2 regions of the Lysinibacillus sp. NPDC056232 genome follow, and region 1 is predicted to be linked to the other one. Evidence: riboswitches for the same ligand, from Rfam matches in the RefSeq annotation. Region 1 holds a riboswitch; the other holds the start of a gene.
The links. A riboswitch is a leader RNA that binds a small molecule or an ion and turns the genes downstream of it on or off. The one in region 1 is predicted to bind cobalamin.
Positions count from the first base shown of each region.

Region 2: linked by a shared signal. The riboswitch ahead of ACFCYJ_RS12570 (ribonucleotide reductase N-terminal alpha domain-containing protein) and the one ahead of ACFCYJ_RS06740 (hypothetical protein) in region 1 are both predicted to bind cobalamin.

Region 1 covers NZ_JBHJTF010000006.1:63,378-71,700, reverse strand. The annotation lists gene ACFCYJ_RS06745 (helical backbone metal receptor) at 199-1,161, opposite strand; gene ACFCYJ_RS06740 (hypothetical protein) at 1,163-1,705, opposite strand; cobalamin riboswitch at 1,905-2,106, opposite strand; gene ACFCYJ_RS06735 (hypothetical protein) at 2,359-2,907, opposite strand; gene ACFCYJ_RS06730 (C40 family peptidase) at 3,543-4,775, opposite strand; gene ACFCYJ_RS06725 (ABC1 kinase family protein) at 5,133-7,121, opposite strand; gene ACFCYJ_RS06720 (FAD-dependent oxidoreductase) at 7,491-8,323, shown strand, end outside.
Region 2 covers NZ_JBHJTF010000014.1:46,742-55,064, forward strand. The annotation lists gene ACFCYJ_RS12540 (histidine phosphatase family protein) at 1-45, shown strand, start outside; gene ACFCYJ_RS12545 (bifunctional adenosylcobinamide kinase/adenosylcobinamide-phosphate guanylyltransferase) at 1-386, shown strand, start outside; gene ACFCYJ_RS12550 (hypothetical protein) at 418-615, opposite strand; gene ACFCYJ_RS12555 (hypothetical protein) at 602-742, shown strand; gene ACFCYJ_RS12560 (ECF transporter S component) at 778-1,272, shown strand; gene ACFCYJ_RS12565 (hypothetical protein) at 1,269-1,952, shown strand; cobalamin riboswitch at 2,062-2,247, shown strand; partial or broken gene ACFCYJ_RS12570 (ribonucleotide reductase N-terminal alpha domain-containing protein) at 2,410-3,711, shown strand; partial or broken gene ACFCYJ_RS12575 (ribonucleoside-diphosphate reductase subunit alpha) at 4,053-4,964, shown strand; gene ACFCYJ_RS12580 (ribonucleotide-diphosphate reductase subunit beta) at 4,978-6,018, shown strand; gene ACFCYJ_RS12585 (ABC transporter ATP-binding protein) at 6,215-7,948, shown strand; gene ACFCYJ_RS12590 (ABC transporter ATP-binding protein) at 7,945-8,323, shown strand, end outside.

The DNA.
Region 1 (8,323 bases):
TTATCCACTCTACCCGATCACTTTCCCACACAAGCGGAGCAGTTATCCACTCTACCCGATCACTTTCCCACACAAGCGGAGCAGTTATCCACCTTTCCCGATTACTTTTTCATCCAAGCGTAGTAAGTCTCCTTCTTATCCATAAAAAAAGCTGCCCTTGATAAAGGACAGCTCCAAAATACTATTTTTCGATATAAACTATTTAAATGACTCAGGATATACCGCTTTTGCTATTAACTCAACAGCTTCACCAATACGTGGACCTGGACGGTTTGAAATATCAGTATCAATATAGTAAACAGCTTTATTTTGAATGGCCGTGATTGAATTCCATCCATCACGAGAAAGAATTTCTTCCGCTGAGTTTTTCACATTGTCTACTGTTGTTAAAATGACTTCTGGATTTTTCGCAATGACATCTTCCTCAGATACCTGTGCCCAGCTTTCAAGGTCAGCAAAAACGTTGTTCACATGTGCAGCATTTAAAATCTCTTGTTGGAATGTATCAGAACCAGCTGTATAGATGACTGGCTTTGGACTAATCTCTAAGTAGATATTTTTTTGTTTTTTCACATCTTTAACTTTTTCTTGGACTTCAACAATTTTAGCTTTAATATCTGCATTTAACTTGTCGCCTTTATCTTTGATTCCCATAACTGTTGCGATTTGTTCGATATCCCCATAGACATCATCAAATGATTTAGCTGATTGAATGGCAAATACTTTAATACCCGCATCTTCGAGACCTTTTAAAGCATTTAAATTTTCTTCATCGCCTCCTGTTGTATAGGCAATAACAACATCTGGCTTTAGGGCTAAAATACGCTCACTATTGAATATTGTAGAATTAGAAACGCGCTCAATTTTTTGTGCTTCTTCTGGGTACGTATCAAATTCTGTTGCACCAACGATATTATCGCCAACACCTAGAGCAAATAAAATTTCTGTATTACTCGGTTGTAAGGAAACAATAGTTTTAGGTACTGCAGCAAACTCTACTTCTACGCCACGGTCATCCTTAACTTTATAACTAGTTTTCTCAACTTGTTGATCTTCTTTAGAAGCAGTCTCTTTATTCGTATCTTCTTTCGCCCCACAGCCAACTAATACGAGGGCCAGCATCAGCACAGAAAGCCATTGTAGCTTAAACATTTTCTTCATTTCATTGATTCTCCTTTTTCTTTTTCATCGGGTATGACTTACTAATAAACGGTATTTCAGCAATACCAGCAATCTGATTCATATAGACAGCCATTACAAACAATACATTGGCTAGCAATCCTAAATAATCAAAGAGAATAGCTGGTACTTCGCGTTCTTCAGACACTTTGTGCAAAACGCGATAAGATTTTTTCGCTTCACTACGGCATAAATGTAATGCAGTAGACGCCTCTGTTCCTTGAGGTAATACAAAGTTTTGTATTTCATCCTTAACATGACTAACATAGAAATCATAGCGATCACTTAGCCAAGTCAAATCATCTTCGGTTACTGCTAATTTACCTCGGACTGAGCCATTTACATGGTAAGCCATTGGCAAAATGGCTAGCAAATCATCTGCTACTACCTCTACCGTTTCTTTTTTCACCGCCGCCATTGCTACACCAATATGTGTTGTTAGGCTATCCGTTCGAATTTCAAAATCTACTGTCGATGCCTTTTCACGCATAAATGGATAACAAGAATAACGTGCATCTTTTTTCAAATCTAAGTCCCCGCTTTCCTTCGTGAAAAATTCTTACTTTATTAACACCTCGGCTTACATTAGGTGAATTATAAGTGTACATAAAAAAAACGTTGTTCCCACTTCTATGGAAACAACGAAAAATAACATAAATAGTGTCGCCTAGATACGACATAGCCTATGTATTTGCCGCATATTCTCCTAGCTTCCGAAGAGTTATCTATACGTTCAAACAAAGGTCGGTCTCCTGGCTTGTACAGTTCATTCAATCACGTTGTGAGTCATAAAAAACCTTCCCATCGAATAATTCGACAGTGGTATATCTTTATGATTCCTGTACTTACAGTTGCGGAAACAGCTTCGGTTTTTCACCGAATTCCCGATTATGCTATAGTTCAGCACCCTTATTCTGCAAGAATTATTCACTTGTAATGCAGTTTAACATAGATTGATAGGAAAAAATAGCTGTGGAATTTAGAATAAACAAATGACGATGGATAAAAATCATGCAGGTATTACCTTATGCACACGGATATATTCACTGCCCTCATGGGTATTCATCCTGCTCGTGCAGATATTTGTTATGCTTCATAGAGTAAAGCATTTTATTTTTTAATACGTTATAAAAACGATCTCTTAACGAGAGAATTTGCGGAAAATTAGCCAAATAACTTTTACCGGATGGCAGTCTTATATTTCTTTTTGGATTTAACATCTTTCTCTTCCTCAATTAAACGCTGTGCAATGTCTAGTAGTTTTGGGTCATTCGTTGCATCGAATAGCTTTTTAAAGGATACAATAATATCATAGCGTATTAATGTCGGATGCTTTTCGTCTAAACATGTTTGATACCTTTTAGCCAAATATGATACGACTAAATCTCTTTGTACCTGCCCTGCTAAGCCTATTTTCCAAATTGCCTGTAAAGTATGCCTCGCAGTTACTGTTTCTTCATCATACGTTACTGCCCAAACCTTTAAGAAGTCCTCTAATACTCTTTCTTCAGGATCACTTTTTGCTGCCAATGCGCATAAAAATTGTGCAGCACTTGCACGCACATGGCCATTTTTGTATGTAAGTGTCTGAACAAGTTGTTCCCAAACTGAATATGTCCAATCAACTGGTTCCTGCATAATTTTCAATAATTCTTCGTATGATTTGTATTGAATATCACGGTCACGCTCTGTTAAATTACTAAAAAGTTGCAAAATCTCTTTTTCCATGATTCATCCCTACCTTTATTGTTTCAGAACGAAAAAAAATAATGCACTTGTAAGTGTTTTCTCATTTCCCATCATTCGTTACTTTGCTACTACAAAATAAAAGTCTCAAATAATTATAATTTCAAAGCAAGATCCCTAATTGTATATTTCAAAATTATCAGAAGTGAGGTTCAATATGCAAGGAATCCTTTCTTTTAGCTGTATGAAGACATACTTTACTTGTTAGCTTTTTTTATTGGAGGTATCACACACTTATTAGCCTTCGATTTAATACAAGTAAAATACGCAATAACGATGACAATCATAATATGAATAATTGATGTAATTGCTTTTCTCGGCTCCACTATCATTTTTGTAACCGGGACTATAGTAGTAAATATATCTACTTATGTAAATTTATTCATCTTAGAAGTTATTTTACTCATTATTGGTCGAGTAGTCGAGCCTAAATTAATGGATAACCACATCTGTTTGCCTGATAGGTTTACTCATAGGATCTTAGCTATATTTTAATCAGATGGTTTTTAAGGTTAATCTCCAATACCGTCAAATAATAAAAAAGGCTATCTTTGTAATTTCTTTTACAAAGATAACCTTTTTGCTAATTTAAATCGTCTATATAATAGTAAGGCTTATTAAATACGACCGAAGCCTACTAGATATTGATTCCACCAATCAAGTGATTCAATGACAACACCTTTATTTTGAGCATCAATCATCGTGTTGTTTCCTAAGTAAATACCTACATGCGCTATACCTGAACCATAGCTGAAGAATACTAGGTCGCCTACACGTGCTTCGCTTGCTGAAATACGTTGTGTTGCTAAATATTGTTGTGATGCTGTACGTGGTAAAGATACGCCTGCTTGTTTGTAAGACCATTGCACAAGACCAGAACAGTCGAATCCTGTCGATGGGTTACTACCGCCCCAAACATAGCTACGACCCAGGAATTGCTTCGCAGTTGAAATAGCATCACCTGAAGATGCAGTGCCTGATCCAGAACCAACAACGACTTTTTGTGGTGATTTTACATTGTTAGCTTTGCTACTATTGTTAGCGTTGCTATTGCTGTTGCTATTATCGTTAGTGTTAGTGTTAGTGTCACTGTTATTGTTATTATTGTTGTTTGTTGCTTGTACAACTGGAGTAGCTGCTTGAAGTGCACGTAAACGAGCTGCCTCTTCCTCTGCTGCTTTACGTTCTGCTTCTAAACGCTCTTCTTCTTGCTTCGTTGCAATTTGTGCCTTTAATGCAAGAGATTTCGCTTCATTTTCAGCTTTTTTTACTTCCATTTCGCTTTCCTTTTGTTGAAGCTCTTGGAATTGCTTTTGAAGCTCTTTTTGTTTTTCATCTAATGTTGCTTTTTGTTTCTCTAAGTTAGCCTTATCCGCTTCTTGTTGATCTACTAATTCTTGGTCAGCATCCATTAATGTTTTTACCGCTACGACACGGTCCATTAAATCTGCAAAGCTTTTTGATTCAAGAACAGCATTTAAATAAATGCCCACAGTATTATCTTGAGCTTGGTATGCAGCCATACGATCACTTAAAATCGCTGAACGTTGCTCAATACGTTTTTTAGTATCTACAATATTTGCATCAACTTCTTTAATATCTGCTTGTACTTTGTTAAATACTTTTACTTTTTCATCGATCTCTTTTTGTAGTTTAGTTAATTCTTCTTGTAGCTTTTTAACCTCTGTATCTATTTTAGCTTTCTTATCCATCATTTGTTGAGATGTTTCTTCTGCGTGCACTACGGTTGGTTGAACTGTATTAAATAATAAGCCGCCAGCTAGTGCTAATGCTAGCACCATCGACTTACGCCATTTATTGCGCTTACCCACGTTATTCTTCCCCTTCACTAGTCAATTTCGTCCTTAGAATTTTAATGTAATCATTGGAACGATTCTTTTATTTAATCTTATATTTTATTAGCCTTTTAAAGTCTAGCACTATTAGCATAACTTTTATACTATTTCGCGCCTTTTTAATGGTTTAGTAAAACTCGCAACATTCTTGTAATATTCATGTAAATTCTAATAAATTCTACAAAATTACGTTTTATTCTACATATCAACGATTATAACTACTTTACCAACAGACCCACTCTTTGTTTTGTAATGTTTTTGTAATATTTCTAGAGAACATTTTTAATATAAAAAAAGGTAAGGGAACATTTCCCCTACCTATAAATAATGTGTATCCATAAACAAGCGCTTCTATTGCTTCATAGAACGCAACGCTTGGATAGAAAGACGTACTAAAAGAATGGCACACAAAAATAATCCTAAGTATGCGGCTGTATTTAAGTAAACAGCGTACGTGTCATGAATAAATTGTGAGATTGCTAAAAGTGCTACAGAAATAATGCCAAAGGTAATACCAACGAGGAGCAAGACGAAACGGGAAAACAGATTGGTAATAAAACGAGCATTATCCTCATCCGAAAAAACATCGTGATGTAAGATAATTTTCCCACTCTCTATCCGTTGAATAAGTTGGTCAACTCGTCTTGGCATTTTGCGCAATGTCGGAATAAGCATAGATAATTCTTCTTGTAAACGTTCCTTTGTTGCCATCGGTTCTTTAAATGGCTTCAGGAAGGATGCTCGCATATATGCGGATGAAAAATCTTTCGCTTCTGTAAAAATATCAAATCTTGGGTCAATTACCCGTAATGTGCCATCCAATGTTACTAAGGAACGCAGCGCTAAACCTACTGCGGGATAGAAAGCAAGACCGAAATCACGAACAACTGTAAATAACGCATGTATCAATTCCTCTGTTGGAATCCGATCCACGTAAGAGATTTTCAAGAGAATTTGATCAATGGCTTGCTCCATCTTTGCACGGTCTGCATGATCAGCATTTTCAACCAATAGTGTTAAGCCGTCATATAAAATACTTGAATCATTTAGCTGAATCCCCATTAAAAATAGCTTTAAGCCCTCTTGTTGAGTAGCTCCCAAACGGCCAACAGCTCCAAAATCAAGCAGTATCGGTGTGCCATCCGTCTCATCAATATGAATATTTCCTGGATGCGGATCTGCATGAAAGATACCTGAAAGAAGCATCTGCTCAAAGAAGGAATATAAAACAGTCCGCGCAAACAGCTTACGATCACATTCTACTCGGTTAAATTCAGCAGCAGCATTAGCAACACTTTTCCCCCGTACATATTCCATGACAATAACATTTTCATTATAATATTCTGTATAGATTTTAGGAATCCTCACCTTATATTCGCTTTTGGCAAGAGCATTTGTCACCTGCAATGTATTACGAGCCTCAATATCTAAATGAATTTCCTCGCGTAACCCATCTGCAAATCCTTTAGCAAGCTCTCGAAAACCAAGTGACTCAGCCCATGTAGATTTATTAGAAAGCCAATTAGCAAATTCCTCTAAAATTTCAAGATCGTCTCGCATGAATCCCTTCACTTCTGGACGCAGTATCTTCACCACGACTTCGTCAAAATTTTTCAATCGTGCCTTATGAACTTGTCCAATAGATGCTGCCGCAATAGGTTCCATTTGAAAGCTTGCAAAAATTTCATTCAAAGGCTTCGGAAGTGAATCTTCTAAAATTTGCGTTACCTGCTCTGACGGTAGAGGCTTCACACTATCCTGTAGCCTCTCTAACTCGTCAATAAAGGTAGGCGAAAATAGTTCCTTACGTGTAGAAAGTACCTGACCAAATTTAATAAATATCCCACCACATTGCTCCAAAGTTACCCTTAAAGCAACGGCAAGCTCCTTTTCATTTTCTCGTTGTCTTGCGTATTTGATTGTTTGAACAACGCCATTTGTTACAGCTATTTTAAACACCTGACGTAAGCGCTTTTGTTGTCGCCAGTAGCTACGAATACGCAAGAATAAATTCTTTTTCCCATTTCGACCATCTCTAGCTGTAATACCACTTGAATCGAAAAGCTCAAAAACAAGATAGAGCAGCATCGAAATGAGTAGCATGCTACCAATCCAAATAAGTGTACTGACCTCTGTCACGGTTTGCATCATCGGTTCATATAAAAAATCTGTATGGCGTAAATAGGTATACCAATAAACAAAGGACGTTAGCGTCACACTAATGACTACAGAAAGAACCCTACGCATAAAATTAATGTTTGAACCAATTAATCGACCACTGACAAAATAAATAAGCCCTGATACAACAATGATTTGGATTAAAAATTTCAAAAAAATCAACAGCGTCACCTCCGATGCTACTTCCTAATATTGCTAGTATAACAAATCTAAGGCTCATCATCCTAACGCGGGTTCATTTCCGTCCCGACTGTCATCCCCAATTTTAGTGATAACCAAATCTGGGTACTTAATTTCTTTTACTCCTAGGTTTATCCCCAAAATTTTGTCTATTTGTTTACTTTTTTAGTATTTATCCACTTACAACGATTTTTAATCAGTAATTTTTGTTGATAAAATACCTAACAGGGTATATCATCTATTTAAATCAATAGTTATCCACAATTTTATTCATTGTTAACGCCAGAAAACTTTTGATTTATACACAACATACCCCTGTATGTATACTACAAGAAAAGGATGTGCTTACACATGAGTAAAAAATTTTTAGTAGTTGGTGGTGTCGCAGGTGGTGCCTCGACCGCTGCGCGTATTCGTCGCCTCGATGAACAGGCTGAGATTATAATGTTTGAAAAAGGACCGAACGTTTCATTCTCAAATTGCTCTTTACCATTTCACCTAAGTGGAATTGTTGATAACAGCGACAAATTAATCTTAATGACACCACAAGCCTTTCAATCAAAATACAAAATTAAAGCTCGTGTTAATCAAGAAGTTTTACATATTAATCGAAAAGAAAAAAGCATTACTGTAAAGGATTTAACTACCGGCACTGAGTATGCAGAAAGCTACGATACGTTAGTGTTATCTCCTGGTGCGGGTCCAATTGTTCCAAACTTGGATGGCGTTCATTCTTCACACGTTTTTACTGTTCGTAATGTCGTGGATATAGACCGTTTAAATCGTTATATCCAGAGCGATGACATACAGGATATTGCTGTCATCGGTGGCGGATTTATAGGTGTCGAGGTTGCAGAAAATTTACAGCTTGCCGGTTTTAATGTCTCACTCGTTGAATTTAGTCAACAAATCATGATGCCCTTTGATTATGATATGGCACAAATATTACACAAAGAAATGATGGATAAAGGAATTAATGTCATCGTCAATGATGGTCTAGCTAAGGTTACAGCAGATTATGTAAAATTGAGTTCCGGTAAACAATTGAAAGCACAGGCTGTCGTATTAGCTATCGGCGTTCGTCCCGAAACCTCTTTAGCGAATGAAGCCGGACTGGCAATAGGTGAACTCGGCGGCATTCAAGTTGATGCTAATTATGTAACATCCGATCCTTCTATTTACGC
Region 2 (8,323 bases), on a different contig from region 1:
TCTTTATCGGAGGAGCCTATAGTGGAAAAACCGACTATGTTATGAAATTACTTGCAGGTCAAAACGTTGAGCTAGTGGATGGCACTCTACCTGATAGCACTCCAACCTGTGATGTACTAGTTATTAAAAACATAGAGAAGTGGCTCGTAACACAAGATCTTGAGGATGATGAGCCCCTTGTCAGAAATATTTTGACAAGACTAAAGACACTTGAAGAAAATTGTGCTTTGTATATAATAGTGACCGATATGGGACGTGGCGTTGTTCCAATGGAAAAACAGGCACGATTGTTGCGTGATACATGTGGGCGTTTGTACCAGGCATTATTTGCTGAAGCCGAACAAGTCGTACGCATTTGGTACGGCATTGGGGAACAAATCAAATGATATAGATTTGAAAAATTTAGAAGGCTTTTCATTAAAAATGTTTGGGTTGATGATTGTTAAAACCTACGCTATGTATATAAGTTGATTGGAGTGGAGGCTGGGTGACTCCTTGGGAATCAGCTATAGAGGAACGAAGGCTAAAACCATCACGTCCTGTGATAACGCCTTCGTGACCAACCTCGTGTTGGCCCGAGACCCTGGAGCGAGCAAAACGAGTGAAGCGGCTCATCGGACGCCCCCAGGAAGCTTTGCTCTGTGCGAAAGCGAAGCGACAGCAATTGTTTTATCTGTGCGAAAGCGAAGCGACAGCAACAACAAAGCACCCAGCCGGAACGGAAATCAACCACAAGTTATAATGTATAGCCAAATATTATAGGAAAGAGGAAATAGGATGGATCGACAAAGATTAATGAAATTGACGCTCACTGCCATGGTAGCAGCAATTTGTGCAGTGGGTGCAGTCATTAAAATTCCAACATTTATTTCAACTGCAGCGCTTGATTCTGCACCTGCATTGTTGAGCGTTGTATTTTTATCTCCAGTATTAGCTGGGGTTGCGGGAGTCATTGGGCATTTTATCTCAGCCTTAACTACTGGCTTCCCTCTAGGGCCACTACATATTATTATCGCGGTAGAAATGTTTATTGTTGTATGGATCTTTGGGGTAATGCATAAAAAAGGAATGCATTTCTGGAAATGGCCTGTGGCACTTATATTAAATGGCGTTGTGGCACCTTTACCATTTTACTTTATCATTAGTCCGGCATTTTACTGGGCGTCACTGACTAGTCTTCCATTGGCAACACTCGTAAATCTGGTGATCGTTGCAATTGTGATGCCAATTCTCTCTAAGGTGTTTGTGCGTAAGGAAGGTCGAGTACATTGAGAAATGCAATAAAAATAGGTGAGCTGTTTGCTACAACAGATAATGCCGCAGCAATTGGCGAAAAACCACAAGATGTTGTGTCTGCCCCAGACAAACTAACGGCATACTTAACGGCGCGTGTTACTTTTTTAGAGCAGCTTGCTGCAAATGCTTTACCAAGACATATTTTACTTGCTAATTTTTCAGGGGATGCTGCATGGTCTCGTTATATTGCAGGCATTCAGCAGGTTTTTGATGAGGTGAGTCTTATTTGTCCGCCAATAGACGGTAGCACAGAGTCCAATATGCCGACTTTACAATCAGGTTTGTCTATAACGATGCTTGGTGAGCAGCAGAAACGCACAGTAACTAAGTATGAGCAGCTAAGTTGGTACACATATGGGATGCCGCTTGTAGGCAATGAAATCCTTGCACAGCCTGAAAATGTCGCACAGCTACAACCTATTTTTCAAGCGTGGAAAGAGGGAATCGTGCAGCAAGTCTGGCCAGTTGGATCAAAAGGTCTGCAAGCAGAATTTACCCGACTTTTTGGCGAGCAACAAGTCAAAAGTTCATTAGATGTTGAGAAAACGGCTGGTCCATGTGCAGTAGTTTTGCTAGGAATACAGCTAGAAAAAGAGCAGCTAGCACAAAAATATTTTCCTGGAAATTTTGAAAAACTACGTAAAACTGCATTGTAATTGGGCTTGCTTCGAGAAAAAGTAGCACATTATAACTTGCAAGGGGCAAAACGCCTATTGCAACAATAAACACAATATGTTAGATTTGTTTAGGAGTTAAAACACTATATATAGTATTTGGACGAGCGGTACCAATGTGGTTTAAAAGGGAATTCGGAAAAGAGTCATCTTAGGCCGAAGCTGTCCCCGCAACTGTAAGTGCTGACAAATGATGACTAGCCACTGTGAAGAACGGGAAGGCCATCATTTGGAGGAAGCATGAGCCAGGAGACCTGCCGAGTTGTTCAAGACAGCAACACATTCTTCGGGGATTGAGAAGTGGAGGCGAGAGATTTGTCCACTTCTTAGTGTGCATGTCCTTCATTTCCATTTCCGATTTTACAGCGATCACGTAACCGATAGATGTTGCGTGATCGCTTTTTGTGTTGCTGGAGAAAGAAAGGGAGAGAATGTATACATGACAATTCAAATCGAACAGCAAATTGCTAAGCTCAAGAAAAGTTATACGGAGGATGAACTTGAAAGTTTTGTAAGGTTATCGGATCGTTGGCTACGAAAAAACGACAATGCCACATTTGAAGCATGGGCGGATGCGATGATTTTACAAACGCTTAGCTTAATTGATGAGGAGGAGCCATACTGGACATTTGTCGCAGCTCAAATTTATTTAGAAAAACTATATGATCAATTTGCAACGCGTCGTGGTGTCTCAGTGAAAGATGTTTATAAGGTTTTCCCAGAACATTTAGCAGACTATACAGAAGCTGGTTTGTATCATGAAAGTTTAACAACAAAGTATAGTGAGCAGGAGCTTCAGGAACTCGCTTCTTATCTAGAATCAAGTCGTGATGAGTTGTTTACGTATATTGGTTTAAAAACATTAATGGACCGCTATGTAGTCCGTGATTACACGAAAACACCAGTGGAGCTACCGCAGGAACGATGGATGGTCATTGCAATGACTCTTATGCAGGATGAGACAGAAAATCGTTTAGAAAAAGTACATGAATCTTACTGGGCAATGAGTAATTTATATATGACTGTTGCCACACCAACATTATCGAATGCAGGTAAAACGCATGGTCAGTTATCTAGCTGCTTTATCGATACAGTAGATGATAGTTTACAAAGTATTTATGATACGAATACAGATGTCGCAACATTATCGAAGTACGGCGGTGGTATTGGTGTTTATATGGGCAAAATTCGTAGCCGAGGCTCATCGATTAAAGGCTTTAAAGGTGCATCAAGTGGTGTTTTACCATGGATTAAACAACTTAATAATACGGCGGTTTCAGTCGATCAGCTAGGTCAACGACAAGGAGCTATTGCTGTCTATCTAGATGTTTGGCATAAAGACGTCTTTACGTTTTTAGATTTACGCTTAAACAATGGGGATGAGCGTTTACGTGCTCATGATATTTTCACAGGGCTATGCTTACCGGATTTATTTATGGAAACGGTAGAAGAGCGCGGGGAATGGCATTTATTTGACCCACATGAAGTGCGAGAAGTTATGGGCTTTTCACTAGAGGATTACTACGATGAGAAAAAGGGTGACGGTTCTTTCCGTACTAAATATGAGGAATGTATCGCGAATCCATTGTTAAGTCGTGAAGTCGTTCCAGCCATTGATATTATGAAGCGTATTATGCGCTCACAGCTTGAAACAGGCGTACCGTTTATGTTCTATCGAGATGAAGTCAATCGCATGAATCCGAATAAGCATGAAGGGATGGTTTACTCAAGTAATTTGTGTTAATAGTAGCACCTTCAATCAGAAATGGTTGTCGAAAACTCCGTTAAACGGGGAAAGTCACAATGTGATAACCCACCGTGCTAAATCTTTTGATTTAAATATATTAATCAAAAGTAAAAGCCTAACGACTATCGAAAGCATAGCTCATTGAAAAATATGAGTGAAGAAGCGAGTAGAGTACCCCTCAAGCGAGGCCCTATAAAATGGGATAATTCATAAAGGGAAAAGCGGAGCATCCTACAGGTAGAGCTGAGGATGATGATATAGTCTCCTCTGTATAGTGATATACAGCAGTTCATAAGAGAACGGATTAGGTTTAGCGAACCTAGTTGAAGAAAAGGACAGAAATATTCCAAAACATGTCAGCTACTGAATTCGAATCTATTACCCTAGAAGATGACGTTATCGTAACACGTCGCAAACCTGGAGATTTCGTTGTATGTAACTTATCATCTATCAATTTAGGCCGAGCAGTTCCGGCTGGTGTTCTAGAACGATTGATCCCGGTTCAAGTACGTATGCTAGATAACGTTATCGCTCTCAATACAATTCCAGTAAAACAAGCAGAGCGTACGAACTTACGTTACCGTGGTATTGGGCTTGGCACATTTGGCTGGCACCATTTATTAGCTTTGAAAGAAATTCAATGGGAGTCTGAGGAAGCTGTAGAATTTGCGGACAAGCTATATGAGGAAATTGCTTATTTAACGATTCGTGCTTCGAACAATTTGGCATGTGAAAAAGGGGCCTACCCATTATTTGAAGGCTCGGATTGGCATACGGGTGCGTATTTTGACAAACGGGGCTATGACAGCAATAAATGGAACGCGTTACGCGCCGCGGTTGCTGAAAAAGGTATGCGTAACGGCTATGTAATGGCAGTTGCACCTAACTCATCAACATCCATTTTAGCGGGCAGTACGGCTACGATTGATCCGATCTTCCAAAAGAGTTATTCAGAGGAGAAGAAGGATTACAAAATTCCAGTAACAGTACCAGATCTATCACCTGTGACGACTTGGTATTATAAATCTGCTTATTTCATCGATCAAAATTGGACAATCAAGCAAAATGCTGCACGAGCACGTCATATCGACCAAGGCATTTCACTTAATTTATACGTTCAAAATACGATTAAGGCAAAAGATTTACTAGCATTGCATATGAATGCTTGGGCGAGCGGTGTGAAAACGACCTATTATGTGCGCTCAACGTCTGTAGAATTGCTAGAATGTGAGTCTTGCGCGAGCTAGGAGGAAGTTAACAATGACAACAATTACAAAACGACAAATTATGGATAAAGAAGCACCAAACCGTTCAACAGGAATTGTCAACGGACGTTCTTCTAACATTTTAAACTGGGATGATGTGCGTTTTAGCTGGGCATATCCAAAGTATAAAAAAATGCTAGGGAACTTCTGGACACCGTTTGAAATTAATATGAGCAATGATGTCAAACAGTTTCCACAGCTATCAGCAGATGAACAAGAATCCTTTTTAAAAATCATTGGCTTACTAGCACTATTAGACAGTGTGCAAACTGATTTTGCAGGGAAAGTAGCGGATTATTTAACAGATTCAAGTTTAAATGCACTAATGATTATTTTAGCGCAACAAGAGGTGATCCATAATCACTCTTATTCCTACGTGCTATCAAGTATTGTCAACAAAGACGAGCAGGATCGTACGTTTGATTTTTGGCGTACAGAGCCAGTGTTAGAGCGACGTAATGAGTTCGTTATTAAGGGCTACCATGCATTTTCAGAGGAGCCAACTGTTGAAAATATGCTAGAAGCGATTGTCTATGATGTGATTTTGGAAGGTTTATTCTTCTATTCTGGCTTCGCGTTCTTCTATCATTTAGCACGCAATCAAAAAATGGTGGCCTCGTCGACGATGATTAATTATATTAATCGCGATGAACAGCTACATGTCGATTTATTTGTGAAAATTTATCAGGAGCTACTAGAGGAATATCCTGAATACGATACACCAGAACGAGCAGCTCGTGTACAGGAAATCTTCCGTGAAGCCGTCCAACTAGAAATCGATTGGGCCAATGAAGTGATTGGCAATAAAGTTGAAGGCCTCGATGTGGAAGATGTGCATGATTATGTACACTTCTATGCAAACGTACGCTGTAATCAGCTTGGCGTAGAGCGTCCATTTGAAGGCTATCGCAAAAATCCATTGAAGTGGGTAAAAGCGTATGAGGATGTTGACTTAGGAAAAACAGATTTCTTCGAGCAGCGTTCTCGCCAATATGTGAAGGTCAATGTAGAAGATAACGGATTTGATGATTTGTAATACTAAATACACCTCGATGTTGAAATAACATTGAGGTGTATTTTTTAGCTTGAACAACAGCTAAAGTTACCAAAACCTACATAAATAATCAATCATGTCCCAAATATTACGAGACCCGAAAATTAATTACCACTTGAGAATGATTTTCAGTTATAATTAAGAGCGAATGTGATTTAAATGGAACGGAGACGAAAGAATGCAGGCAATTAAACAGTTAGGAGCGTATTTAGGGCCCTATAAATTTTTTACCTTGATTGCACCATTATTAATGGTACTAGAGGTAACGATGGATTTACTTCAGCCGACGATTATGCAGCATATGATTGATACGGGTATTGCCAATGGCGACAATCCGTATGTGCTGAAAATGTTCGTCTGGATGCTAGTGAGTGCGGTATTCGGACTAGTTGGTGGGGTAGGCTGTTCCTATTATAGTTCAAAGGCAGCTATCCATTTTGCATCAGATGTTCGTCAGTCACTTTATGAAAAAATGATGACGTATTCGGCAAAGGAACGTGATGCTTTTACTACAGGGAAGCTTATTACGATTTTAACGAGTGATGTGGAAAGTGTTCAGCGCGCGTTTATGATGACATTGCGTATTTTTGTACGTGGTCCATTATTATTTATTGGAGCAGTCATTATTGTTTTTGTGACGGCACGTGAGCTATTTTCTATACTTCTTATTATCGTACCGCTATTAATTATTGCGATGTACTTTTTCACAAAGTACTCGGGTGTCCTGTATCGTCGTGTGCAGGAGGCAATTGATGGTGTCAATACGAAGCTTCAGGAGAATTTAGCGGGGATTCGTGTCGTTAAGGCGTTCCGTCGTGAAACGCAACAGATTGAACAATTTAGTGGGCTAAATGATACGCTAACGAAGCGCTTTATTACAGCCGAGCAAATCGTTGGGGTGCTCGTGCCGTTTACGATGTTTGTTGTCAATCTAGGGATTGTAGCAGCACTCTGGCTTGGTGCCATTAAAGTAGAAGCTGGTACATTACAGGTTGGGGTGATTCTCGCTTTTATTAACTATTTAACGATTATATTAAATGGATTGATGACTTCTAGTATGGTATTGATGCAAATAGCACGTGCTATTCCTTCGGGAGAGCGTATTGTGGACGTCTTAAATAAAGAAGTAGCGGTCAAGGAAGCGGAAAACCACCTTACAGCGCCAATTCAAGGGGCGATTGACTTTCACAATGTGAGCTATCGTTATTATGAATCGGCGGAGGATGTCCTAAAAAATATTACATTTTCCGTAAAGCCCGGGCAAACGGTAGGCCTGATCGGAAAAACAGGTAGTGGAAAGTCAACGCTAGTGAAGCTATTACCACGATTATTTGATCCAACGAGTGGAGAAATACACTTGGATGGCAAGCCTCTAAAGGATTATGCACTTTCCACTTTACGCAAGCATATCGGCTTTACTTCTCAAAAAGCTTTGCTGTTCTCAGGTGCAATTGATAATAATATCCGTGTTGGTAAGGAGGATGCAACGTCAGTGGAATTACAGCAAGCTCTAGATGCAGCATGTGCCACTGAATTTGTGGACCGACTGGATAACGGTTTAGCGCATGAACTTACACAGGGGGCAACCAATCTCTCTGGCGGTCAAAAGCAGCGACTAGCATTAACGCGTGCACTTGTAAGACAGCCGGCTATTTTAGTGCTGGATGATACAACATCAGCCCTTGATAGTGCCTCTGAAAAACATGTCCAACAAGCTATTAGCAATCAATATAATGACACGACGACGTTTATCGTAGCGTCTAAAATTGCTTCTATTCAGCAGGCGGACCAGATTCTAGTATTAGAAGACGGCGAAATTGTTGGTCAAGGTACACATCAACAATTATTACAGAATAATAAATTCTACCAAGCAATTTACGCTTCACAGCAAAAGGCTGGTGTACAACAATGAGTCAAAGTCAACCAAAGCAAATGAATTTTGGACGCGGACCACGTGTGGCTGGGCCAGCTGAAAAGGCTAGAAATCAAAAAGCCACGATCAATCGAGTGTGGCACTATGTGAAGCAGCAAAAAATAGGACTTTATTTCTCTATATTTTTTGTAGTAGCTTCAACATTTTTAAGCTTAGCAGGACCGTACTTAATCGGACATATCGTGGATGAATATATTATGAAGAAAGATATTGCCGGTACGATTCGTCTAGGTATAGTGCTAGCAGTTATTTATACAGCTGCGTCTATTTTTACGTGGCTACAAACGTATGTCATGATCCATGTGGCGATGAAAACAATTCGCACATTACGACTTGAACTATTTAAAAAGCTAC